One region of the Paenibacillus sp. FSL R7-0163 genome, then DNA from elsewhere that is predicted to be linked to it. Evidence: riboswitches for the same ligand, from Rfam matches in the RefSeq annotation. Region 1 holds a riboswitch; each other region holds the start of a gene.
The links. A riboswitch is a leader RNA that binds a small molecule or an ion and turns the genes downstream of it on or off. The one in region 1 is predicted to bind cobalamin.
Positions count from the first base shown of each region.

Region 2: another riboswitch for cobalamin. It lies ahead of NST45_RS24805 (anaerobic ribonucleoside triphosphate reductase); the one in region 1 lies ahead of NST45_RS22740 (DUF4430 domain-containing protein).
Region 3: another riboswitch for cobalamin. It lies ahead of NST45_RS23395 (S-layer homology domain-containing protein); the one in region 1 lies ahead of NST45_RS22740 (DUF4430 domain-containing protein).
Region 4: another riboswitch for cobalamin. It lies ahead of metE (5-methyltetrahydropteroyltriglutamate--homocysteine S-methyltransferase); the one in region 1 lies ahead of NST45_RS22740 (DUF4430 domain-containing protein).

Region 1 covers NZ_CP150224.1:5,154,101-5,160,317, reverse strand. The annotation lists gene NST45_RS22745 (glycosyltransferase) at 1-2,636, shown strand, start outside; cobalamin riboswitch at 2,764-2,967, shown strand; gene NST45_RS22740 (DUF4430 domain-containing protein) at 3,137-5,701, shown strand; gene NST45_RS22735 (methyl-accepting chemotaxis protein) at 5,902-6,217, shown strand, end outside.
Region 2 covers NZ_CP150224.1:5,643,237-5,649,453, reverse strand. The annotation lists gene NST45_RS24815 (ribonucleoside-diphosphate reductase subunit alpha) at 1-1,643, opposite strand, end outside; gene nrdG (anaerobic ribonucleoside-triphosphate reductase activating protein) at 1,699-2,214, opposite strand; gene NST45_RS24805 (anaerobic ribonucleoside triphosphate reductase) at 2,211-4,196, opposite strand; cobalamin riboswitch at 4,438-4,673, opposite strand; gene NST45_RS24800 (MTH1187 family thiamine-binding protein) at 5,052-5,360, shown strand; tRNA gene NST45_RS24795 (tRNA-Thr) at 5,455-5,526, shown strand.
Region 3 covers NZ_CP150224.1:5,318,331-5,324,547, reverse strand. The annotation lists gene NST45_RS23400 (cellulase family glycosylhydrolase) at 1-1,461, opposite strand, end outside; cobalamin riboswitch at 1,804-2,005, shown strand; gene NST45_RS23395 (S-layer homology domain-containing protein) at 2,169-6,217, shown strand, end outside.
Region 4 covers NZ_CP150224.1:1,234,935-1,241,151, forward strand. The annotation lists gene NST45_RS05280 (FtsX-like permease family protein) at 1-710, shown strand, start outside; gene NST45_RS05285 (DedA family protein) at 729-1,352, shown strand; gene NST45_RS05290 (undecaprenyl-diphosphate phosphatase) at 1,403-2,263, shown strand; cobalamin riboswitch at 2,363-2,569, shown strand; gene metE (5-methyltetrahydropteroyltriglutamate--homocysteine S-methyltransferase) at 2,724-5,027, shown strand; gene NST45_RS05300 (DUF1540 domain-containing protein) at 5,174-5,326, opposite strand; gene NST45_RS05305 (DUF4349 domain-containing protein) at 5,755-6,217, shown strand, end outside.

The DNA.
Region 1 (6,217 bases):
GGGACTGGCTGCATGCTGATTTTGCAGAGAGTTATACTGGAGAGCTTGGTGGAACTTTGCCGGAGCTGCCCTCTATTCCAGTTGTTCGCACAGACCGCAGCCCTGACCCAATCGCAGGCTTACGCTTGTTAGGGATTGATGAAGGGATATTCAAGGCGTTATTGCAAGCTGTGATGCTCTCTGTAGCAGGTAAGAAAAAAATCTACGTGGCTCTAAACGTACCTATCACGGAGTTGTCCGCGCGGGCGGTGGAGCTTACAGAAATTCTGTATAGCGTGCTGCCGTATGAATTCCGCCGTAGATTAGGCGTGATTACGTATGCGAATGAACCGAAAAGCCGTAAATATATACATCTTAGCTTTGTGGAAAAAGGTTCGCTGCGTCCCGGTGATCGCAGTATTGAGAAGGATTATACCTTCGATTTGGCTTCCAGACGGATGGGAAATGTCGATTTTGGTGAGTCCCGCCAGCCTTATGCTGATTTGGTGTGGAAGCTGTTACTGCTGAATCCAGGAGATATTAACGACTTTGTAAGCTTCGCCGATCAGATTCTGCGTGGAGAGAGTCCTGAGCATAAGCTATCCCTTGCTTTCTATAATGAGCTGGCTATATTTTATGAGATTGAGCAAGGGAACGAGCATTTATATACGGAGAATAAGAGTGCGGTGCTAAGTGGTTTGCTCTCTTACCTTAAACCAGACGGTGCAATTCATTCTAGAATCCGCTTGAACGATATTTTCTTAGAACGGTTCGACCGGGAATTTGATCTGATTCGGCAAAGGAATGTGCCAGATCCGGCGATTATGGAATGTTTTAAGGAGTATTTTGTACTTAAGGATCACAATTACAGGGTCAGAATCGTGGATTATTTCATCAATGGGATGCTTCATAGTGTGGAAGCGGGCCGCAAGGATATCTTGAGTGCCGCTTACGGGATCATTGAGAGTAATGATGAGTTAAGTGCAGCCTACTTCCAGCGCGTGATGTCTGAAACATATTTCCGTAAGCAGCTACTTGAGCCTTATATGGAATCAAGACTAGCTGCGGCGTCCAGATCTGCGGATATACTGAGCTTTGTACTCCATTGGGGGCGGTTCCTGCCAGTGGCGTTAGAGCAGTCTTTTGCTCAAAATGCTGTGAAGGATTATTTGCTTGAAAAGCTCCAGCTGGAACATGATCCGGTGGCTTCTGTAGCGGAAATTCATGAAATTGTAGATAAGGCAGAAAAAGATCGCCGCAAAGGAACAGGAGTTGCTCCTAAGGCACTCTCCCTAATGCAGGATCTTGCTGCTTCAGCAGATAGATTCTTACTGAATCGCTTATCGCTTTCCGATATGACGCAGGAGGAGCTTCTGGAGGTAGTTTTTTTACGTTATGGTAATGTTGTCGATTGGCAGCCGCCACTGGATAGGATTAGCAAGCAGAAAGAGAATGCGCTGCGTGCAGCTTACCGCTGGTTTGGTGAAGAAAAGCCGAATGAGGAGATTTTTGCAGGATTGTCTCCGCAGGAACTAGACGATGTGCAGCTACTGGGTCGTCGTTTGCTAAAAGAGGCGCGTGTTCTGGAACCCTTTGAACGGCTTCCGCTAGCCTTCTACTATACAACTCAGCGTGAAGGGGGTCCGCTGGATTACGATGCGCTTCTGGAGCTGTTAAAGCGTAAAGCCGGTTCCGACAAAGAAATCATCTATCGGTTTTTTGCTTGGTCGCAAGGCAATCCTTTATTTACGGTTTCGAATAAAAAGCTGCAACCGGGTTACCGTAAGGCGATTCTGAAGTATTTCCTGAGCAGTGATCGTGAAGCGTTCAAGAATCGGGAATTCCGAAAGAACTATGTCGCGGCAGCTCGGCCTGCTCTGCAAAATGTGTACAATGAAGCCCGCTCCCAACTGGCTTCCCCGCTGGCGCGCTGGATCAGCCGCAGCCGATTTCGACTCTTAATCTCCGGCTCCATTACGGGTATTCTGGTGATTATTGCAATTATCGTATTCAGTATGTTGCGTCCGGATGATACGAAGACGGCTCTGCCGGGGACAAGCCCTGAGCCGACCCCTGTTCAGAGTGCAGGCAATGTGCTGCCTCCGGCTTCAGTATACTTGAAGGATCAGAGCGTCGAAGGAGATAAGGGGAGCAGCATATTGGTGTTCACCTTCGCAAGTGCAGATGACTGTGTGCAGTTTCAACCGACTGAGATTAGTTTAATGTCTTCGTCTACAGAGATAGATAAAAGCTTTAAGGTCGCTGCTACGAATGGGACTTGTCCAGTGCCGTCAACGGATGGGACGGATGAGGGAAACGCCGCTGACGACGAGTCAGATGCCGCTGGCACTACTGGAGGAACAGCAGAAGGTGCAGACGCTACTAACGCTGTAGCTGATGCTTCTCCGTCTCCTACGCCTTCCTCTGATACTGAGGACAGCACTGGGTTGCCTTCCGCAACAGCTGTGACTGAAGGGGAACAACCTTCCTATCAGGTTGAGGTTACATTGGAGCCTGGAGCGACAATTCTAGAGAAAAGTATGATTAAAGCCGGAAGATTTACATTGATCGTAGATCCCGACCCTAATATTCCACCAGCTTCTGATTCAAGTGCTGAACCTTCCCCAACTGCAAGTCCGGAAGGAACAGCCGAATAACAAGCTTTCTGAACAGCAACACCTACCGGCAGGTGGTGTATTGCTGTTCATTTTTTTGCTGCCCATACTAAGCTTTTCTATAGACATGCTATGTATTAATAGATATGATTATGGATGTCAAAATAAGATACTACATACTGGAAAAGGTGCAGACTCTATCAATCTAGTCGTCTGCTTAAAAGGGAAGTCCGGTGCATGAGTCCGGCGCGGTCCCGCCACTGTATGTGCGGAGTTTTTCTTCTATAAGCCACTGCCCTGAAGGTAGGGTGGGAAGGTGAAGAACAGCGATGAAGCATTAGCCAGGAGACCTGCCTTTTTTGTGAGCGTTTCTATTCTTCGTGGGGTAAGAATGTGGAACATATACAGATGGACTATCGGCAGGAAGCAAGCGCCGCAGCCTCGATTTGTAATCTTCCCTGACCGCCCTCCAAAGGGGCGGTCTTTATGTTATGCGTCTTATTCCCAGCAGTACCCATTCTTATACAGAAAGAGGTTAAACAATGAAGAAAATCATGTCTTCCAAGTTTGTAGCACTTGGGCTGGCCTTATTCATGGTCATTTCAATTCTAGGAACATCTCTTGCTCCGGCAGGACAAATATTTGCAGAAGCGAGCGCTGGCGCCGGTCTGGAGGCAACTGCTGCGGAGTGGATTAATGTTGCGGATGCGACTTATGCGGCTGCAGAATATCTCTTGAAAGGTGGCGTACAATCAGATTGGCAAGCCATTGGCTTAGCGCAAGCAGGGTACAAGCTGCCAGCTAGTTACCATTCAGAGCTTGAGAAAAAAGTAAAAGAGGCAGCTGGGAATTTTGCCAATGTCACCGATTATGCTCGAATCGTGCTCGCAGTGAGAGCGATTGGTGCAGATCCTACTAGCTTTGCTGGTAATGGATCAACTCCTGGCTATAATCTGATTGAGAAAATTTATAATAACAGCAAGCTCAGTGAACAGACGCTTAATAATCCGGTATATGCTTTACTTGCGCTGGATTCTGGTAAATATAATATCCCAAGTGACGCGAAATGGACGGCGGATAAGCTCCTTACGGAGATTCTCTCCAAACAAAATCCAGATGGGGGCTTTGCACTAACCTCAGGCACAAGTGAGCCTGATATGACAGCGATAACCTTGACGGCTCTGGCGGCACATAAAAATAATCCCGAAGCCTACTTAGCAGGGCTACAAGCCGTAGCCTGGTTATCCGCAGCTCAAGATAGCCATGGGGGTTACGGTGACAGTGCTGAAAGTAGTGCACAAGCAATCCTTGGACTCACATCCTTTGGAGTTGATCCTAGTGGATTAGAATACACCAAAAACAAAGTGGATCTAATGGAGAACCTGCTCAGCTATCGTCTAGCTGATGGTAGCTTCACCCATAGCCGTGGTGGAAGCAGTAATGTTCTGGCGACAGAGCAAGGGCTTCAGGCGCTGGTTGCCTATAATTTGCTGTATAAAGGAAGCAACAATAAGCTATACGATTTTTCCAAGTCCTCCATTCAGAGCTCACTAATCTACGCCCCTGTAACGATTGAGGGGCCACAGGCCACGTTGGCACAAGGGTACGCCTATGCTGGCAACGCACTTGGAGCGTTAGAGAAGCTGGCGCTTCAAACGAACTTGCCGATCACGAATCCTTCGGGCAATTATGTGACTGGCATCGGAAATATTGTTGCTGGAAGCTTTGGTGGTTATGACGGATGGATGTATGTTGTATCGCGTGACGGAAAATGGATTAATCCCGATGTAGGTATGAGTGATTTTGTACTTAAAGATTCAGATCAGGTACTGGTTTATTATGCCGGAGATGACACTAAGCTTGTGGATTCCGTTACGCTTTCCAAAGCAAATCTTAAAGAGGGCGATTCTTTTACCGTCACTGTAACTAGTAAGACGTGGAAATGGGACGCTGCTACGAACACTTCCTCTCCTGTAACTGCAAAAGCTGCGGGTGTTCAGGTCCAAATTGGAGTTCACACGGTAACGACGAATGCTAAAGGTGAGGCCGTATTCTCAGGAAATGTGCCCGCAGGTGACTATAAACTGACTGTAACTGGCTACCGTGAAGGCAAAGCCCCAACGATTGCTAAATATACAAAAGCTCTAAAAGTGATTTCTAAGAATGTAACAGCTTCGCTAACCGTTGAAGGCCCGGAAGGGTTGATTAGTGAAGGGACTTTGAAAGCCTCCAATGCCCTTGAAGCGTTGCAACAACTAGGGTCTACCGATGATTTTAAAGTAGATATCACCAAATCGTCTTATGGCAACTTTGTATCAGGTATCCATGGAGTTTCGCAAGGTACTTACGACGGATGGTGGAGCTTCGTGGTATCACGCGGCGGAGAGTGGATATATCCAAGTGTGGGTATGGATGTGTTCGAACTACAGGAATCCGATCGTGTGCTTGTCTATTATGCAGGAGAAAATACACAGGTTGTAGATTCTGTGGCGCTTTCCCCAACGCAGCCAAAAGCTGATGAAGTTTTTACCGTAAAGGTTTCCCAGAAAAAGTGGGTGTGGAATCAGGACAGCTTCACTTCTGATCCGGTTACCTCACCAGCTGCAGGTGTGCAGGTTTCGATTGGTGATAAGAAGGTAATCACGAATGAACAAGGTGTAGCTGTTATTGAGGGGGGTCTCCCGGCAAATAGCTATACAATGACTGTTACCGGTTATGTTAAAGACAGCGTACCGAGCGTAGCGCGTTATACTCAGTCTCTGACTGTTGGATCGTCTGTTATTGCTCCAGCTAAAGCTACCGCTACCCTTTCAGTAATTGGAGATAGCCGGAAGGGAACCATCCTAGCCAGTACAACAGTAGCTCTAAAAGAGGGCGAAACGGCTTATAGCTTACTAGTCAGTCAATTAGGCACTAAGGTAGTATCATCCGGCAACGCTGGAAGCATCTACGTGAAGTCTATTGACGGGTTGGCTGAATTTGACGGAGGCCCAAGCAGCGGATGGAAGTATAAAACGAACCGGGATGCTGATCCAAGCATAAGTGCAGACAGCTATATTTTGCAGAACGGTGATACTTTATATTGGTACTATACCTCTGGAGAATAAGGAAGAGGATTGATTAGGCGGGTACATGGATTCGGAGTAACTAACGGATCGGGTGCCCGCCCTTTTTATATTTGGAGAAAAGTCGTTTTATGACAATATATACTTTTATTCGACACAATATTTAAAAAATCATCAAACTCTTAGCCCTTCCGACCGATAAAAATAGATAGATCATAAGATAATGTGAAGGCGGAGTGTAGATGAAAAATTTGAAAGTGAAATACAAAATAGGGTTGCTTTTGGTATTCGCTGTAATCATGGTGAATGTTGTAGGTGGCATAGGCATCATCACGATGACCCGAATGGCCGAAAAAACAAATGAGACATATAATGAAAATTTATTGCCTGTTTCTTACGTAGGGCAGATGCGTACGAATAATCGGGCTATTGAATCCTATCTTTTGGAGCGTTTGATTAGCGTAAATGCCAGCAAAAACAAAGAACTTTCTGAGAGTATTCAAGTGAAGGTTCAGGATAATAATGAACTTATGAACAAGGTGAAAGCGATTCAGTATA
Region 2 (6,217 bases), 490 kb from region 1:
GCGCGGTACTGGCTGTTCGTGTATTGTGCCTGCAGAACTTCAATATTATTAATGTCGATTACGTTATCAAGCATACGGACTTGGATCGGAACAAGTCTTTCTAATACGCCAGCTGGAATCGCCCGTGCCAAGTGAATCGAATTCAGGTTACAGACTACGAAGTCGCCAGGGATTTTGGAAATAACGATCCGGGTCTGGCCATCTTTAGTTACTAATTCTTCTTGTTCAATTACTGTTGCAGACTGATTCTGCATAATTTCTGTGCACAGGTTGGAGGAGAAAACCATACCTTGATGACGGTTTGGGTTGGTCCGGTTCACGGTATCACGGTAGAACATGTACGGTGTACCCGTCTCTAGCTGTGATTTCATAATCCGTTTCATGATGTCGATCGCAGGAACAGTGATCCGGGATAATTCCAGGTTCGCTGTAGCTTCAGCATATTTTTCACGGAAAGTACCTTTGCCAAGCTCTTCATCGTAGAAATCTTCCAATCCTAGTGGACGGCCATTTTTATCAGTCCAGCCCATGACCTTTTTCACTTCATGAGGGCAGAAGAGGTTCCAGTGGCTGCGCGATTCTACAGCTTCCATGAACAGGTCAGGCAGGGAGACCCCGTGGAACACGTCATGTGCACGCATACGCTCGTCACCGTTGTTCAGCTTAAGATCAAGGAAAGCGAGAATATCTTTATGGAATACATCAAGATAAACAGCTACAGCACCCTTACGTGTGCCCAACTGGTCTACGCTGACTGCTGTATTGTTCAACTGGCGAATCCAAGGGATCACGCCGGAGCTTGTGTTCTTGTGGCCACGGATATCCGAACCACGTGCCCGTACTTTTCCAAGGTAAACGCCGATGCCGCCACCCATTTTGCTTAGACGTGCTACGTCTGTATTGGAGTCAAAGATACCCTCTAGGGAATCGTCTACAGTATCAATAAAGCAGCTGGATAGCTGTCCAGCGACCTTTTTGCCGGCATTAGACATTGTAGGTGTAGCAGCAGTCATGTAGATGTTGCTCATAGCCCAATAAGCTTCTTTTACAAGCTCAAGACGTTTCTCAGCTGGCTCACGGTGCATCAGGTACATGGCAATAATCATATAACGTTCTTGTGGAAGCTCCATCACACGGCCGTCAAAATCATGCGCCAAATAACGGTCGGATAGCGTAAGCAGACCGATATAGTCAAACAAAAGGTCGCGTGTATAATCGATACACCCACCTAGTTCGATAATTTGTTCTTTGGTGTAATGACTTAGAAGTTCTTCGCGATAGATTCCTTTTTTCACGAGATCCGTAATTAGTGGATACAATTCACCGTAAGGCTCTTCTGGATAAGCTTTGTAGCGGCGATGAACGGCAGCTTTTTTATAAAGGGTTGTCAGAAGGGCGCGGGCAGCTGCGAACTTCCAGGTAGGCTCTTCTTTTGTTACAAGCTCTAGAGCGCTCATGGTGAAGGCGTTGCTGATTTCTTCTCCGCTTACCGAGTCACGACGCAGTTTGGAATTCACTCCACGCAGCAAAGTTTCTTTATTTAGTTGATCGAGACCTTCCAGAATACGGTCAGCGTAGACGGAAAGACGGTTCTCATCAAAAGCCAGTTGGCGATTATCCGGTTTTACTACGAATTGCGGCATGGTTAGTTCATCCCTTCTTATTTCAAATTAATTTTCAATATCAAAAATTGATATATTATAGCGCAGCAGGCTGCCACAGAAAGACCTCCGAGCCGTTCATGCTGGCCGGAATGTCGATAATGCGTTGGTTGGAGCTTCCCCGGTAGAGAAGCGTAGTATCTTTCAGTTCTTCTACAAATTTTCCATCTATTAACACCTGACACTGCTTAAGTAGATCCCATTCCGGCGTACCGGGAAGGGCTGTAAGTTCTTCGTACGTATAACCACTGTAAATCCAGATTGAGAAGCCTGGCAGTACAGCGCGAAGCTCATGAATGAACCCCAGCAACTCTTCTGCTGAGAAAAAAGGATCGCCGCCTGCCAGTGTCAGACCATCCAGCAAAGGGTTAGCGGCGATTTCTGCAATAATTTCATGTTGTCGTTCTAAGGTGAAGACTTCTCCATATTTAAAGTTCCATGTCTCGGGATTAAAACATCCCGGGCAACGATGGCGGCAGCCGCTGAGAAAGAGGACGGCCCGCATGCCCTCTCCCTCGTTAATCGACTCCGGATAGTAACCGCAAATATTCATAGATGCTTAACGCGATCCCGTACTTCAGCTTGTTTGGCGGCATTAAAGCGGGTCTGATAGTCGCCGGTTAAATAACCTGTAACTCTGCGCAAACGGCGGATGTGCACGTCATTCTCATGTGCGTTGCAGGAAGGACAGTTTGTCCCAATTACGCCTTCGTATCCACAGCTGGAGCAGCGGTCAATCGGATGGTTAATGCTGAAATAGCTGACCTGTTGTTCGAGCGCATATTTAATGATTTTGATAAAAGCCGATGGGTTGTTGCGGGCATTGCCGTTTAATTCGACATAAGAAATAGCCCCGGCATTGCAATATTCATGGAAAGGAGCTTCCAAGCTGATCTTCTGAGCAGCACCCAGATCGAAGTATACAGGGATGTGAAAAGAGTTCGTATAATATTCACGGTCGGTTACGCCCGGAATGGAACCCAGTACCTTGCGGTCAACTTTTGTGAATTTACCGGACAAACCTTCTGCTGGAGTTGCGAACAGAGTGATGTTGAGATCCAGTTCCTCACTTTTCCGATCGCAATAGTCCCGCATATGACGCACAATAGCCAGCGCCTTGGCATGAACTTCCATATCCTCGCCATGGTGTTTGCCGTACATAGCTTTCATACATTCCGCCATACCGATGAAGCCAAGAGACAGACTGCCATGCTTTAGCAGATCGCCTACAGTGTCATCAGGTGCAAGATGCTCGCCGCCTTCCCAGACGCCTTCTCGCATCATGAAATCGGAAGCTTTAGCTTTTTGTGCGGTTTGAATGTGGAACCGATGAAGAAGTCCTTCCAGCGCAATATCCATATAATGATTTAGATCTTCATAGAAGCCAGCTTCGTCTGCGATGGTACGTCTGCCTGTTACTGTGCCGTGTGCCAGACCTAGCCGAACCAGATTCAGTGTATTAAAGGAAAGGTTGCCCTTTCCAGAGCAATGATTACGACCAAAACGGTCACCGAGCACTCGGGTTCGGCAGCCCATTGTAGCGAACTCCGTATCAGGATCACTTGGATCATAATACTGCAAGTTGAGCGGAGCGTCCAGATTAGCGAAGTTTGGATATAGTCTGCGCGCAGAACATTCAGCCGCTTTTAGGAACAGTTCATAGTTAGGATCGCCTTGTTGTTGATTGATTCCTTGCTTGCATTTGAAGATTTGAATCGGGAACACTGGTGTTTCTCCGCTGCCAAGTCCGTTCATAGTTGCTGTTAGCAGAGAACTGATCACAAGCTGACCTTCTGGTGAAGTACAAGTACCGTAGTTGATGCTGGTAAACGGTATTTGTCCACCGGATCGGCTGGACATGGTATTCAGATTATGTACCATACTTTCAGCCGCTTGCAGGGTTTCGATTTCGGTTTCCTTTAGTGCAAAACGGAACGCTCTTGGATATAACTCCGCCAGATCGGTCCGGCTCATCGTAATCTCGCCCAAAGATTCATCAGCTTGTCCTTCTTCAAAATAATCCAGACCCTTGCGGAACAGCTTGGCGAAGGATTTGGTTACATAAGGTGCCAGATCATAGTCGAGTTTATTGGCGGATACACCACCATATTGAGCATTTTGCTGGGATTGGAAAATAATCGCTACCAGAGACATAGCAGTCATTATTGAGTTCGGAGGACGAACGCTGCCGTTGCCGGTATTGAAACCTTCACGGAGAAGTTTATCAAACGGGATAAAAATACAGTTCGTCGTTCCAATCGCGTATTGATCCAGATCATGCACATAGACGACATTATCATCAATAGCCTGCACTAGCTGCGGCGGCATCGTAAAATTGCGGGCGTACCATTTTGAATATTCACTGCCGAACTTGCTCATTTTACCGGAGAAACTCTCTCCATTCAAATTGGCATTCTCGCGCAATAGGTCCATATCCCGACTGTCGATAATATCCCGGCCTAAATCAATGAGCTCTTCTAAAAGAACTTCCCGTGCATTTTCTACTCCATTAAATTGTCTCTCCAACAACGTCATTGTACAGCTCTCCTCTCAGTATAAAAGAAAAACATCTATCATCAAATCCATATATCCATAGGAAGTTGGACTGCCATAAGCAGTCGTATATTTGTTCTGATTACATAAAAAAAGCATCCCCTACCCGAGGATGGCAGAAAATGCCCGATGCGTTATGTAAATATCCACACGGATATTTGCAGAGGTCTCTACGTAGATGACCGCATGCGGACACCATCCCTGTTCCTCGCAGGCATCAATAGTTGGTGTCGTCGAAACAGGTAGGTCTCCTGGCTTCCGTGGGATCTCTCGGCGCCTTCCCAAGGGTGTTCCTAACCCTCAGTGGCATCTGCCGGGAGATGTGGATTCTCAAGCTTCCCAGAAGCTTAAGAAGGCCATCCGGTTACAGTGGCGGGACCGCAGCGGATTCTCACCGCGCTTCCCTATTAAGCTCTAAATCCGGTTAAGGATCAAAGCGCCTGTCTCCACTATATTTTGTTGTCGTTAGATAAAAATAACCCAAGATGTTGTGTTTGTAAACAGTTTTTTAGAAAACCCGCGCGGGGAGCGGGTTCTTTAAAGGTACTCCACAAATGATCCACAGGCTGTCCATAAGTAATCCACAATTGATCCACAGGGAGATGCGAAATGATTCATAAATTGTCCGAAAAGATGCCACAAAGAGTCCATAAATATAGTGCAGATGACCCTAGAATTTGCGCATGAGAAAATACTCTTAGCCCAAAGTCATATTTTGGAGTAATCAGAAGAAATAGAAGAGATAAGGGAGGATAATCTTGCTTAGTTTGTGACAGAGCGGTGGAATTGTTACAATGGAAGAAGATAGGTACTATAAAATTTCGAGGAGGTATTCTCATGCCTATTGCTGAAGTTACAGTTATTCCAATTGGAACAGGCAGTACCAGTCTTAGCAGCTATGTTGCGGATATGCAGCGGGTGCTGAAGACAGTAGAAGGGATTACATATGAACTTACGTCCATGGGGACGATCATCGAAGGGCCTCTGCAACGCATTTTTGCCGCGGTAGAAGCTTTGCATGAGTCTCCTTTTGCCGCAGGTGCAGAACGTGTCTCTACCTCACTTAAAATAGACGACCGCCGCGATAAACCCTCCACTAGCCGTGGAAAGTTAGAGTCTGTGGAGCGTAAGCTACAGGTGGATTAGCAGTTTAGGAGGGCGGAAAACAGGGAGAAATAGGCTTGCGTTTCTGGCTGAAAGTTGTATAATATTTTTTGTTTGACAGAAAAATCAGCTTTAAGCTGGTGTAGCTCAGGGGTAGAGCAACGCACTCGTAATGCGTAGGCCGGGGGTTCAATTCCCTTCACCAGCATCCCAAAAAACCATATGTGGCGCGGATTTCCGAGGGTTCGGGACCGCGTCATTTTTCATTGAATCCCCTGACTTCTACCATTCTTCTAAAAGATAAGACATGGCGAAATCGCTAATGAAAACGGTATGACTAGTGGTCACTGTCGAGCAGATGGAAGGCGTGTCGCAAGCTGACAGCAATCAGAATGAAGGATGGTGGAGGAGGAGCAGCATAAGCTGCTTTTTTCTTGCGGGGGCAGATCGGTTAGATGGTAATTACTATAAAAATAAAAAAGACACCACAAGGTGTCTTAGTACAGATACTTTTCGCTCGAATTTCACGAGCTCGTCAGTGAACTGAGTTCATAAGCAAGACTGGCTACGGCTAACAGATGAAGAGATAAAGTAATATCAATGTTAAAATGTGCGGTAATATTAATTTTCATAGATAACCACGCTCCTAAAGTATAAATACACATAAAGAAAACTTTATAAAGCGCTTGGCCTGCCATCATCAGTGCCAGGTAGCCATCCTGTACAGACGCCTTAGCGTTTCGACAGTAACATTATACTTAATATTTTGTGTTTTGCAAACCAAAGCCCCCTTAAGACTGAAATAATGAGCAATGTGACAATTATGTCATTCTGAATTGAATATTGTTAGGTTAATCGATGGGGAAGTTTACGTGTCTCCCTTATACTGGAAATTAAAT
Region 3 (6,217 bases), 160 kb from region 1:
GGTGGTCGGAATGGCAAAGGATTCAGTCGTGCCTTTTGCATCGCTTAATTTAGCTGTGTCATACACAATCACCTTAAGCCTCCACGCAACACCCTTGTTGAATTTCAGAGTCAGCACGGCATTTTCACCGTATTTTTGGGAAGCTGTGAGCTTTTTGAGTTGGCTGGCTTTGAGGATGAGCTCCTCACCATTTAATGTGTAATCTTTACCTTTGGTCAGATATTTTCCGTTGGCACTAATGGTGGTTAGCTTATTGCCGTTCAGGTTTAGCTTAACCTTGGTATCTTTGATTTGTGCACCTTTTTTTAGGTAGACCAAATCGCTTTCGGTGCTGGAGGAACGCTCCTTCAGACCAGACATTAATACATTGTGGAGTTCAGGATCAGACCACTTATAAGTTTTACGGTTGAAATGCTGCCCGTTATCCCAGAGCATGGAAGTCATTTTCTTTTCTTTCAAATAATAAGTCAGATACTCGAAGAATTTAAGCTTCTCGCCCTGTTCAATCACACCCGTGTCTTTATCGAAACCTAATAAACCAAATTCGCCGACGATGACAGGGATGCCTTTAGCTACAAATGTATTGTAAACGTTATCAAAAGTTTGAGTGATATCGTTTTTTGTATCTTTTTCAAATGTGGTGTAGCCGGCAATGTTCACACTAAAAGGCCAGAAGCCATAGAAGTGAACGGTCGCAATAATATTCGGATCGTTTAGAGCCGTAATCGTCTTATAGAGATGATCCATTCTTGTTTGTGTAGGTGAAGACTCTAATGAAGGCAATACAAGTGGGCGGAGGTCGTTTTTCCCACCGGATTTCCGCACGATCTGATAGAAGGAGTTATTGAGTTCAGTAAGCATTTGCTCCATTTTTGCTTCGTCTGTGCTTCCACCATCGGTGAACCGAGGTTCATTTATGCTCTCGAACATCAGCTTATCGGATTTGTCCTTAAAGCGATCGGCAATTTGAGTCCAGGCTGCATTATAACGCGCCAGCGTTTCATCGTGTTTTTCTTCCATATGGCTTACCCATAGCCAGGAATCATGATGGACATTAATCATGACATAAAGCTTGGCGTCCAGTGCCCAGCCGACAACTTCTTCCACACGGTCGAGGTAGGCTTTTTCTAGGGTATAGTCTGGTGCCGCACCCATGTGAGTATCCCAGGTCACAGGAATCCGAATACTTTTATAGCCTTGAGCGGCGATCTTTTTAATAAGTTCTTGGGTCACACGAGGATTGCCCCAGGAGGTTTCGTCCTCACCTGTAGCATCTAAAGTATTACCGAGGTTCCATCCGGGCTGCATTTCGTCTACATAGGATTGGATCTTACTCTTTGGCGCTGCCTTAGCTTGTTGCTCATCCTTAGTTGCAGCTGCAGCCATGGATGAGAACAGAGAGAGCAGAAGAGCGGTGACAAGTGTCAATGATAAGAAGGATTTCTGGATTCGCGTAGTCATTGAATTCTCCTTTGTGAGATAAATTTAGGATGCTTGGACCTGGCTTTGACGCTGTACTTGGTGGTTAGATGAACACGAACACCTCCAATGTTATTTTTGTAAACGCTTTCTGAATATACCCTAACATAGAATTCACTCAGCGAGTACCTTACTAATTTGTGGCAAATTCATATAAGAATTAGTGATTTAAATTAATTTTCCCCACAGTTGGATAAAGAAATTATTTAAATATCCCTACTCGTAGAAATTGGTTATTCAATAGGATTATCTCTAGCTGCCCGTTATACAAAAAAGAAATATAACATGACAAAAGCATATATATTAGATATGATGAAGCATGAAAATTTAAAATTAGAAATAGGTGCCAACTATGATAGTTGCGGAAGTACAATCATAGATTGGTTAAATGGAAAGCGGGTGTGAATCCCGCGCGGTCCCGCCGCTGTGAAAGAGGAGTCCTTGCAAAATGCCACTGGGAAACTGGGAAGGCAGCAAGGGTGATGATACTTGAGCCAGAATATCTGCCTTTTTCTGTTACACCATCAAACTCTACGATCGATAGAGAGGTGCTTGAATAGTGTTGGCCATCTATTATTGTGGTTCACTATCTTAACCTCTTGACGTTTATGTTGAGTGGTTTTTTTGTGGTTATAAGAAAAGTTTATTCTGTTTTTTATCATAGGTATGAAGGGAAGGGTTATGGAAAAATGAAGAAAAATAAGTTTTTAGCGTGGTTACTTATTGTAGCTGTATTTATTACGACATTCTCTACAAGTGTAATCCCGGCTCAAGCAGATGGAGCAAGCTCTACCCTTAAAGGGTATGTATCTGTATCCGTAGAGAAATTCACCTTAGGCCAAGGGTATGTTAAGGAACCTATTAAAGTTCCGATTTATGAAGGCGATAATGGCGCATCTTTAATAACACGTGCGCTAGGAGATGGGAATTATAGATATTTAGGAAATATAGATAGTGGTTTTTATTTATCAGAAGTTAAAGATAGTGGCAGAAGCGAAGTCAATATTCCACAATATACTTTAGATATGATTTCAGCTGATGGGAATACAGTCGGCACTAAAGCAGACCCAGAGTGGTTAAGTCAGTTTGACTATACTTCCATGTCGGGTTGGATGTATGCAGTAAATAATGTGTTTCCTCCGTTTGGGATGACCGATTATAAGCCTCAAGACGGTGATATCATTCGAACTCAGTTCACCACTTATGGCTATGGTTCTGATCTTGGTGGCTGGGGAGAAATCCCAGTTCAACTTGCCAATAAGGATGCTTTAACTGCGGAAATCGCCGAGATTAACAGTGACCCTAATAAAGAAACTATTTTGGACAGACCAGTAGTACAATCGGCAGTTTATCAAGCCTATTCCGTGCTCGAAAATATGGCAAGCTCTCAAATAAGTGTAGATCATGCGCTTGTAGGGCTTAACCATGCATTAGATATAGAACCCCCTGTTATTACTGTAAGTGGCATACAAGATAAACAGGAAGTATCTAATAAAGAAATAAGCTTCAAAGTAGCTGTCACAGACAATGTATATAGTGACATCATTCCAGAAGTGAAGCTGAATGGTGTTACTTTATCACCTGCGAATGGGGAGTACAAAGCTTCTCTGAATTCAGGCAGTAATGCAATTACTGTAACGGCTCTTGACGGAGCTGGAAACAAAACAAATGTAACTTATCAAGTTACTTACAAACTGGAAACTACAGTTGCCGTCAAACAACAGTTAGATAAAAGCCTTGCCTATATTCTAAACACTGTAAAGAATCCGTCGTTTGGAACAGGTAGTGGAGAATGGTCGATCCTTTCTCTGGCACGGGCGAACTATACAGTACCTAACGGTTATTACGATCTTTATTACAACAATGTAGCAACGAAAATAGCATCGATCATTAAAGAGGATGGAAAACTCGACGCCAATAAAAGCACAGAGAATTCCAGAGCGATTCTTGGGCTTACCTCTATCGGAAAAGATATCACAAATGTTGCGGGATATGATCTGAGAAAAGCACTCGCTGATTATCAATATATCCAAAAGCAAGGCAATAATGGTCCGATTTTTGCTCTGATTGCGCTAGATAGCCATAACTATGAGATCCCAGTAGTTGATGGAGTTACAGAACAGACCACAAGAGAAAAACTAGTTCAGTACATTTTAGATAAAGAGGTTAAAAAAGGTACAGAAGAAGCTGGTGGCTGGGCATTAGGCGTAACCAAAGCCGATGTCGATATGACTGCGATGGCGATGCAAGCTCTTGCACCTTATTATGCAACCCGTGATGATGTAAAAGCTGCCGTGGATCGGGCCATCCAATGGCTGTCCGATAACCAAAACAATCAAGGCGGATTTACAAGCTGGGGAAGCACTAGCAGCGAAAGTATCTCGCAGGTAATTGTAGCCTTAACTGGTGTAGGCGTAGATCCGCACACGGACGCTAGATTTGTTAAAAGTGGAAATTCGCTTATTGATGCATTACTTAGCTTTGCTGCACCTGAGGGTGGATTTAAGCATATCCTCACAGGCAAAGTAGACAATATGGCAACGGACCAAGGTACGTATGCACTTGTGTCCTATGATCGTCTGATCAATCATAGCAGCCGTCTCTTTGATATGAATGATGTGCAATTAGAACAACCTACTACTGTTGTAGCCAAACAACAATTAAATAAAAGCCTTGCCTATATTCTAAACACTGTAAAGAATCCGTCGTTTGGTACAGGTAGTGGAGAATGGTCGATTCTATCTTTAGCACGGGCGAACTATACAGTACCTAACGGTTATTACGATCTTTATTACAACAATGTAGCAACGAAAATAGCATCGATCATTAAAGAGGATGGAAAACTCGACGCCAATAAAAGCACAGAGAATTCCAGAGCAATATTAGGACTTACCTCTATCGGAAAAGATATCACAAATGTTGCGGGATATGATCTGAGAAAAGCACTGGCTGATTATCAATATATCCAAAAGCAAGGCAATAATGGTCCGATTTTTGCTCTGATTGCGCTAGATAGCCATAACTATGAGATCCCTGTAGTTGATGGAGTTACAGAACAGACCACAAGAGAAAAACTAGTTCAGTATATTTTAGATAAAGAGGTTAAAAAAGGTACAGCAGAAGCTGGTGGCTGGGCATTAGGCGTAACCAAAGCAGATGTCGATATGACTGCGATGGCGATGCAAGCTCTTGCACCTTATTACGCAACCCGAGATGATGTAAAAGCCGCCGTGGATCGGGCCATCCAATGGCTGTCCGATAACCAAAACAATCAAGGCGGATTTACAAGCTGGGGAAGCACTAGCAGCGAAAGTATCTCACAGGTAATTGTAGCCTTAACTGGTGTGGGCGTAGATCCGCACACGGACGCTAGATTTGTTAAAAGTGGAAATTCGCTTATTGATGCACTGCTTAGCTTTGCTGCACCTGAGGGTGGATTTAAGCATATCCTCACAGGCAAAGTGGACAATATGGCAACGGACCAAGGTACGTATGCACTTGTGTCTTATGATCGTCTGATCAATCATAGCAACCGTCTCTTTGATATGAATGATGTGAAAGTGGAACAACCAGAAGAACCTGGGCCTGGGCAACCAGAGGGTCCGAAAGAATTTCCGTTACCTTCTGGGGAGAACCCGAAAGTTGAAATCCCAAATGACGCTAATGATTATATCGTTCCGATCAGCACTGGAGATAGCAACAAAGAAATCACAGTAGCTATTCCGGAGGGAAATCAATCGAAGGTTAGTGTCAATTTACCAAGTAACAGCGACCTTCCTCAGATAGAGGCCATAAAAGGTAACGTATCTGTAGTCATTCCTAAGGGTGCAAAAGTTACAAGTGGGGATGCCTCTGCAATTGAACTGATTTCAGCTTTAACCGGTGGAGAATCTGCACTAAAAGATAGTGTGAATCAGATTATTCCCGGGGACAAGAAGCTTGATAACATTCTTCAAACATTTTCCATGGGTGGTAGTGCAAGAGTAGAATTCAGTCAATTTATTACGTTAACCTTTAAGGACCTTACAGGAAAAGATGCAGCTTATATTCAAAATGGCACTCCTCATGCCATTCAAAAATTTGCAAGTGATGACTTAGGTTTTGCAAGCGGTAAGTCTGAGTATGCCTATGATAGTGGAAATGATTTAATTGTAAAAACCAATCACTTCACTGACTACATTGCTTATGCTTCCAGTGCAGTACAAACACCTGGCGGCGACGGTGGTAACGGTAATGGCGAAGGTAATGGTAGTGGAAATGGTGAAGGAAATGGCAGCAACAATGGTGGCGGAACCACTCCATCGAAACCATATGTAATCCTGTCCGTGGATAAGCTTACGATTAATAAGGGATATGTTGTTCCATCTGTACAGGTAGAGCTACAATCTGGTGACACAGTGTGGTCTGTACTAAAAAGAGTGCTGGATAGCCGCGGTATCGACTATAGAGATTCCTGGAACAGTGACTTTGGAAGTGTGTATGTTGAATCCATAGCTGGTGATGGGGAATTTGACCATGGCAGCGGCAGTGGATGGATGTATAATGTGAATGGGAAATATCCTAATTATGGTGCATCTTCATATGACCTAAGTGCCGGGGACAGAATTCAGTGGCGTTATACTACGAATTTGGGTGTGGATCTAAATGCACCGATACCAACGATGAGCCCAACCCCAACGCCTAAGCCTGGTGCTACTCCGGCTCCTGGTGGGGGAGCTAATCCGGAAGGCAGTGGTGA
Region 4 (6,217 bases), 2.9 Mb from region 1:
CAGAAGGCAGAGTAAAAGCGGTCTATTCCTTGCAGCAAGGACTTGCCATTAAAGAAATAGGTTATACCGCGCAAGTCCCCATTGCTGAATATTTATTGCCGGAGCTGGATGGTAGAGATGGCGGGGATTTTAGTGGTGTCGTGATCAGTGATGAGCTCTACAGCGCTATTGATCCCGTGCAGACGGATCTTTATACAGGTTTTTATGTAGAGGATTTTCCACAGACGGTAGGTATCGCAGATGATCTTGCCCATAAAGGCAAACAGTCCTATGAAAGTGATTCTCCGTATGCGATTGTGATCAGCGGCACGCTGTTTGAGCTTCAGAAAACATTGTATAACACAATGCTTTTTGCTTCATTGCTGGTGGGTACTGTCTTTTTTATCGCGGCAGGCAGCTTTCTTTACTTCCGGTTATATACCGATCTTGATCATGATCGCAATCAATATTCCACTTTGTCCAAGATGGGGCTTACGGATAAAGAACTCAATCGAATAGTCACAATTCAGCTCGCTCTATTGTTTTTTGTGCCGGTCGGAATAGCTATTTTACACAGTGTGTTTGCCTTTATTGCGCTTCAACGGTTGTTCTACTTATCTATCGCAACGGAGACAGGCGCGGTGTTACTCGGATATTTGGCTGTTCAAGGACTATACTTCTTTTTTATTCGCAGCCGCTATTTACGCAACCTGAAGAAGAACTTGATATGAGAAATGGGGGTAACAAGAATGCAAGCATGGATTACAGATTTTATGGAGCAGTTTGGTTACTTCGGTATTTTTCTGATGCTGGCCTTTGAAAATATATTTCCACCAATTCCTTCAGAAGTGATCCTGCCCTTTGGAGGATTTATGACCACTACGACGAGCTTAACGATCCCTGGTGTAATCATTGCTGCCACTGCTGGATCACTACTGGGTGCAGTAATTCTCTATTATATTGGCCGATTATTGGATGTGAGCCGGTTAGAGAAACTGGTTGAACGCTGGGGGGGCCTAATTCGCGTCACTAAAAAAGATATCCACAAGGCTGACGCCTGGTTTGATAAATATGGCTATTGGACTGTATTGTTTTGTCGGATGGTTCCTCTGGTCCGCAGTCTGATTTCGATTCCGGCGGGAATGTCAGGTATGAAATTTGGAGTATTTATGATCTTCACAACGATTGGCACATTGGGATGGAATTTGCTGCTTGTGCTTATTGGCGCGGCTTTGGGCGAATCCTGGGAAGACATTGCCATGTACATGGATGTGTACTCCAATGTGGTCTATGTACTAATTGCTGGCGGATTAGTTATTCTTGGGTTTCTGTACTTCCGCAAACGCAGCCGGAGAATGAACACTGAGGGCTAAGCGGGTGGAGGACTGATAATAGAAATGACTATTAAAAAGGAGGGAAACACATGGAGCTATTAACGATTATTAAAGCCATTATTTTGGGGCTTGTTGAAGGTTTAACCGAATTTGCTCCAGTATCCTCCACGGGTCATATGATTATTGTTGATGATATGTGGCTGAAATCACAGGAGTTATTTGGACAATATACGGCAAATACCTTCAAAATAGTTATTCAACTGGGTTCTATATTAGCGGTTGTTGTGATTTTTAGAAATCGATTCATTGATCTGTTGGGCTTAAGGCGTTTCAGCCGTAAGCAGTTGGATCCTGTAACAGAGAAGCTACCGCAGTTAGAGCAGGGCGGGCACCTCAAGCTGACACAGGTTCTGGTAGGGTTAGTGCCTGCAGGTGTGTTAGGTGTTCTGTTTAATGATTATATTGATGAGCATTTATTCTCTACCTCAACGGTGTTAATTGGTCTAGTGATCGGGGCTATATTAATGATTATTGCGGATCTGTTTGGGCCGAAGAAGATCAGAACTGAGAGTGTAGATCAGATTACATACAAACAGGCACTTGGTGTAGGTCTTGTACAGTGTTTTTCGTTATGGCCTGGATTTTCACGCTCGGGCTCGACGATTTCTGGTGGCGTAATCCTCGGGATGAGCCATCGTGCCGCTGCTGATTTTACGTTTATTATGGCAGTACCCATCATGGCAGGTGCCAGTCTGTTGTCACTGATGAAGAACTGGCAATATTTCACCATGGACGCGCTGCCGTTTTTTATTGCAGGCTTTATTAGTGCCTTCCTATTTGCGCTGTTATCGATGCGTTTCTTCTTAAAACTGATCAATCGTATCAAGCTCTTACCGTTTGCTATATACCGTATAATTCTTGCTGCTGTAGTATATTTCGTATTTTTCTAAGTCCGTTATAAGGAATCGATATAACAGAAGCCCCAGTAATCTATTGCAGATTGCTGGGGCTTTCACGTATGATGACATCAGATTAAGACACTCAAATGATGAATGATATCGGAGACAGGTGCTGACCGGAAAATAGTAATTCGGTAGGCTTAATAGGGAAATTCGGTTCGAAGCCGATGCGGTCCCGCCACTGTAACGGAAGAATCTCGAGCAACAGAGGTCACTGGCAATTTACTACTGCTGGGAAGACTGCTCAAGATGTTGACGCCGCTAGCCAGGAGACCTGCCTGTTTCAACAGCACTGCTTCACCTACGGAAGATAGGGAGGTGTTAGACGTTAACCATGGGTATATCATGGGCGTCTTTCCCTTTGACTTTTTTAGGGAAGGGCGCTCTTTTTTATAGGAAAGCAAGTAGTTTTGGAGTTTGAAATAAGAGATTGAAGAGGGAGTGTATCGAAATGACGAATAAGGTAAAAGTAAGCAATCTTGGATATCCGAGAATCGGAAAGAACCGCGAATGGAAAAAGGCACTGGAGGCATTCTGGCAGGGGAAAATAAATGAGGAGCAATTCCGCTCCGAAATGGCAGCAATCCAGCTGCAGCATTTGAAGACCCAGCAAGAAGCAGGAATTGAGCTTATTCCGGTAAATGATTTTACATTTTATGATCATGTGTTGGATGCGGCTGTTATGTTTGGAATCGTACCTCCACGGTATGCGTATGATGGCGGCGACATCGGGCTTGATCTTTATTTTGCAATGGCCCGTGGTAATGCTGAGGCTACTGCCTGCGAGATGACCAAATGGTTCAATACGAACTATCACTATATCGTTCCAGAGATCGGCACACAAACACCACGCCTGACTGAAAACAAACCTCTAGCGGCTTATCGTTTTGCTAAATCGCAGGCAGGGATTGAAGGTAAACCGGTACTTTTAGGTCTGTATACCTTCCTTAAGCTGTCCAAAGGTTACGCAGCGGCAGATATCGCCAAGATTGCTGCACGTTTTGTTCCAGTCTATGTTCAACTGCTACAGGAACTGAAGCAAGAAGGGGTAAGCTGGGTACAAATCGATGAGCCAGCGATTGTTACAGGCATAAGTAAAGAAGAATTAACACTGCTTAACTCGATATACACAGACATTGCCGGCTCCGTGCCGGGCTTGAATATTATTTTACAGACGTATTTTGAAGCTGCTGAGCCGCTGGAGGCACTGCTAGAGCTGCCTGTTCAAGGCTTGGGTCTTGACTTTGTGCACGATGGTGGAACGAATCTGGCTTCCATCGAACGTCTTGGCTGGCCGAAGGACAAATGGCTGGGTGCCGGAATTATTGATGGACGGAACATTTGGCGTTCCGATTTAGACGCCAAGCTGCAACTGGTAGAAAAGCTCAGCGTTCATGTACCGCTTGATCGTCTTATTCTTCAGCCTTCTTGCAGTCTGCTGCATGTCCCAGTCACCGTTCAAGGTGAAGTGAAGCTGAAGGCGACAGTTAAGAATGCGTTAGCCTTTGCCGATGAGAAGCTTAAAGAGCTTAGTCTGCTCGGAGCAGCCGTCGCAGATAAAGGAGAAGCTTCTCAAGCAGCGCTGGCCGCTAGTCGTGAAGCTATTGCAGCGTTCCGCGCACTACCTGAGCGTGGCCGTAAGGATGTGGCGGAGCAAGTGCTTGCACTTGCAGCTCTACCAGACCAACGCAGTCTGCCTTTTGCTGAGCGCTTAAAGGTGCAGCAAGAGAAATGGCAGCTTCCACTTCTGCCAACCACTACAATTGGTAGCTTTCCGCAGACAGTCGAAGTGCGCCAGGCGAGATTGAAATGGCGTAAAGGGGTCTGGAATCAGGAGCGTTATGATGGATTTGTTCGTGAGCAGATCGCGGATGCAATTACCTTCCAAGAAAAGCTAGGTCTGGATGTTCTGGTCCACGGCGAGTTCGAGCGTACAGATATGGTGGAGTTTTTCGGAGAAAAGCTGGATGGATACTTGTTTACTAGTAATGGCTGGGTTCAATCCTACGGTTCCCGTTGCGTTAAGCCGCCGGTGATCTACGCGGATATTGCATTTATACAGCCTATGACTGTTAAAGAAAGCGTCTATGCACAATCGTTGACGAAGCTTCCGGTTAAAGGAATGTTGACGGGCCCTGTTACTATCCTCAATTGGTCATTTGTACGTGATGATCTCAGCCGGGAAGAGGTAGCCAATCAAATTGCTCTTGCCCTTCGCCATGAAGTAAAAGCGTTGGAAGATGCAGGCATCGAAATGATTCAAGTGGATGAGCCGGCTATTCGTGAAGGACTTCCGCTAAAGGCAGAAGACCGTGAGCATTACCTGAACTGGGCAGTGAAGTCGTTCCGTGTTGCCACGAACCATGTGAAGGCTACGACACAAATTCATACGCATATGTGCTACAGCGAATTTAATGACATGATCGATTCAATATCGGCTATGGATGCTGATGTAATCTCCATTGAGACTTCACGTAGCCATGGTGAGCTGATTATCAGCTTTGAGGAGCAAGCCTATGATAAAGGAATCGGTCTTGGAGTGTACGACATCCATAGCCCGCGGGTTCCAGCTGTCGAAGAAATGACTGCGAATATCGATCGTGCGCTGCGGGTGCTTGACCCTGAACAGTTCTGGATTAATCCGGATTGCGGTCTGAAAACGCGTGGCTGGCAGGAGACAGAGGATGCACTACGTAACATGGTAAGAGCTGCTGCTATTGCGAGGGAAAAGACAGGGGTTATTGCTTCTAAATAGACTTAAATAAATTAGAGCCAGGGTAATTTACCCTGGCTTTTTAGTTCAATTATTTTTTTGTAATCAGCTACTTGATAATAATTCTCAATCTTGTTAGAATGAAAAAGAAAAAGAAGGAACCGTGGAGGGTCCCTTTAGGCATTTACTTATTTACTTTCGAAAGTTTTGCAATCTGTTTCTTCTGCGCGTTTTGGTTCTTGGGAGCTGTGGAAAGCTACGAAGATCGATTCAGCGCTGCATTTGTTCTCTTCTGCCCAGTGGGTGCAGGAGTTAACTTCACAAACTACGTCTTTTGCCATGAGGGTTCACCTCCCCTTTTAGTAATTGACAGTATCATTCAAAGAACGGCTCTGTTCAGCAAGGTGGAGCTTGTCTCAGCAAAGCCGTGTCACGCCCTCATTCATTATGAATAGAGGGTATTTGGATTTTTTTACTAGGTTAGACGTGGTAATTGTACCAAATAATGAGTTTGTAAGCAAATGAGTTCTTTAACTTTCAGGACCCCTCCCACATAAAAAATATGTCCAATAAGAGCCGCAGAAATGCGGCTTTTTGTGTATTTCAACATGAAAAACCAAAAGAAATTTACCGAAATTCCATATTCCAGTGCAACCTTCCAAGTTTTGGGGCGTCAAAGAAATGAGAGACGGAAGAGATCTGTATAGAACATGACATTCCGTAACGTTACAATGCTAGGGATTACCACTACATTTTTGGAGGAATGAGAATGCGCAAATGGGGTCTGCATTACTTATGTTTATTAATTCTTGCGGTGGTATTGGCAGGTTGTGGCTCGGGTGATAACAATTCGGCAGCTGACAAATTAGCTAGTGACGGCGGAAATACGAGTAATTCTGCTGCAGCAACCACTGAGCAATCTTCAAAAGCTACATTAGCGGATAAGAACACCTCAGCAGAGGCTGAGACAGCAGCGGGAGGCAACGAAGCCCCAGTTGAAAAAGGTTTGACACCAGAGAACACGGATCAAGCAAACGCGGGATTCACGGGCAGTGATGTCGTGGAAGGATTGAACAAGAAGCTTATCTATCATGCCAATCTGACTATGGAAGTAGAAGACTACGGTAAAGCTCAGACTGAAATTCGAAACATGGTAACGATGGCTAAAGGATATATTATAGAGTTTAACGAGAACATGTCGCAATATGAGCAAGGGGGGACGTTTATCCTTA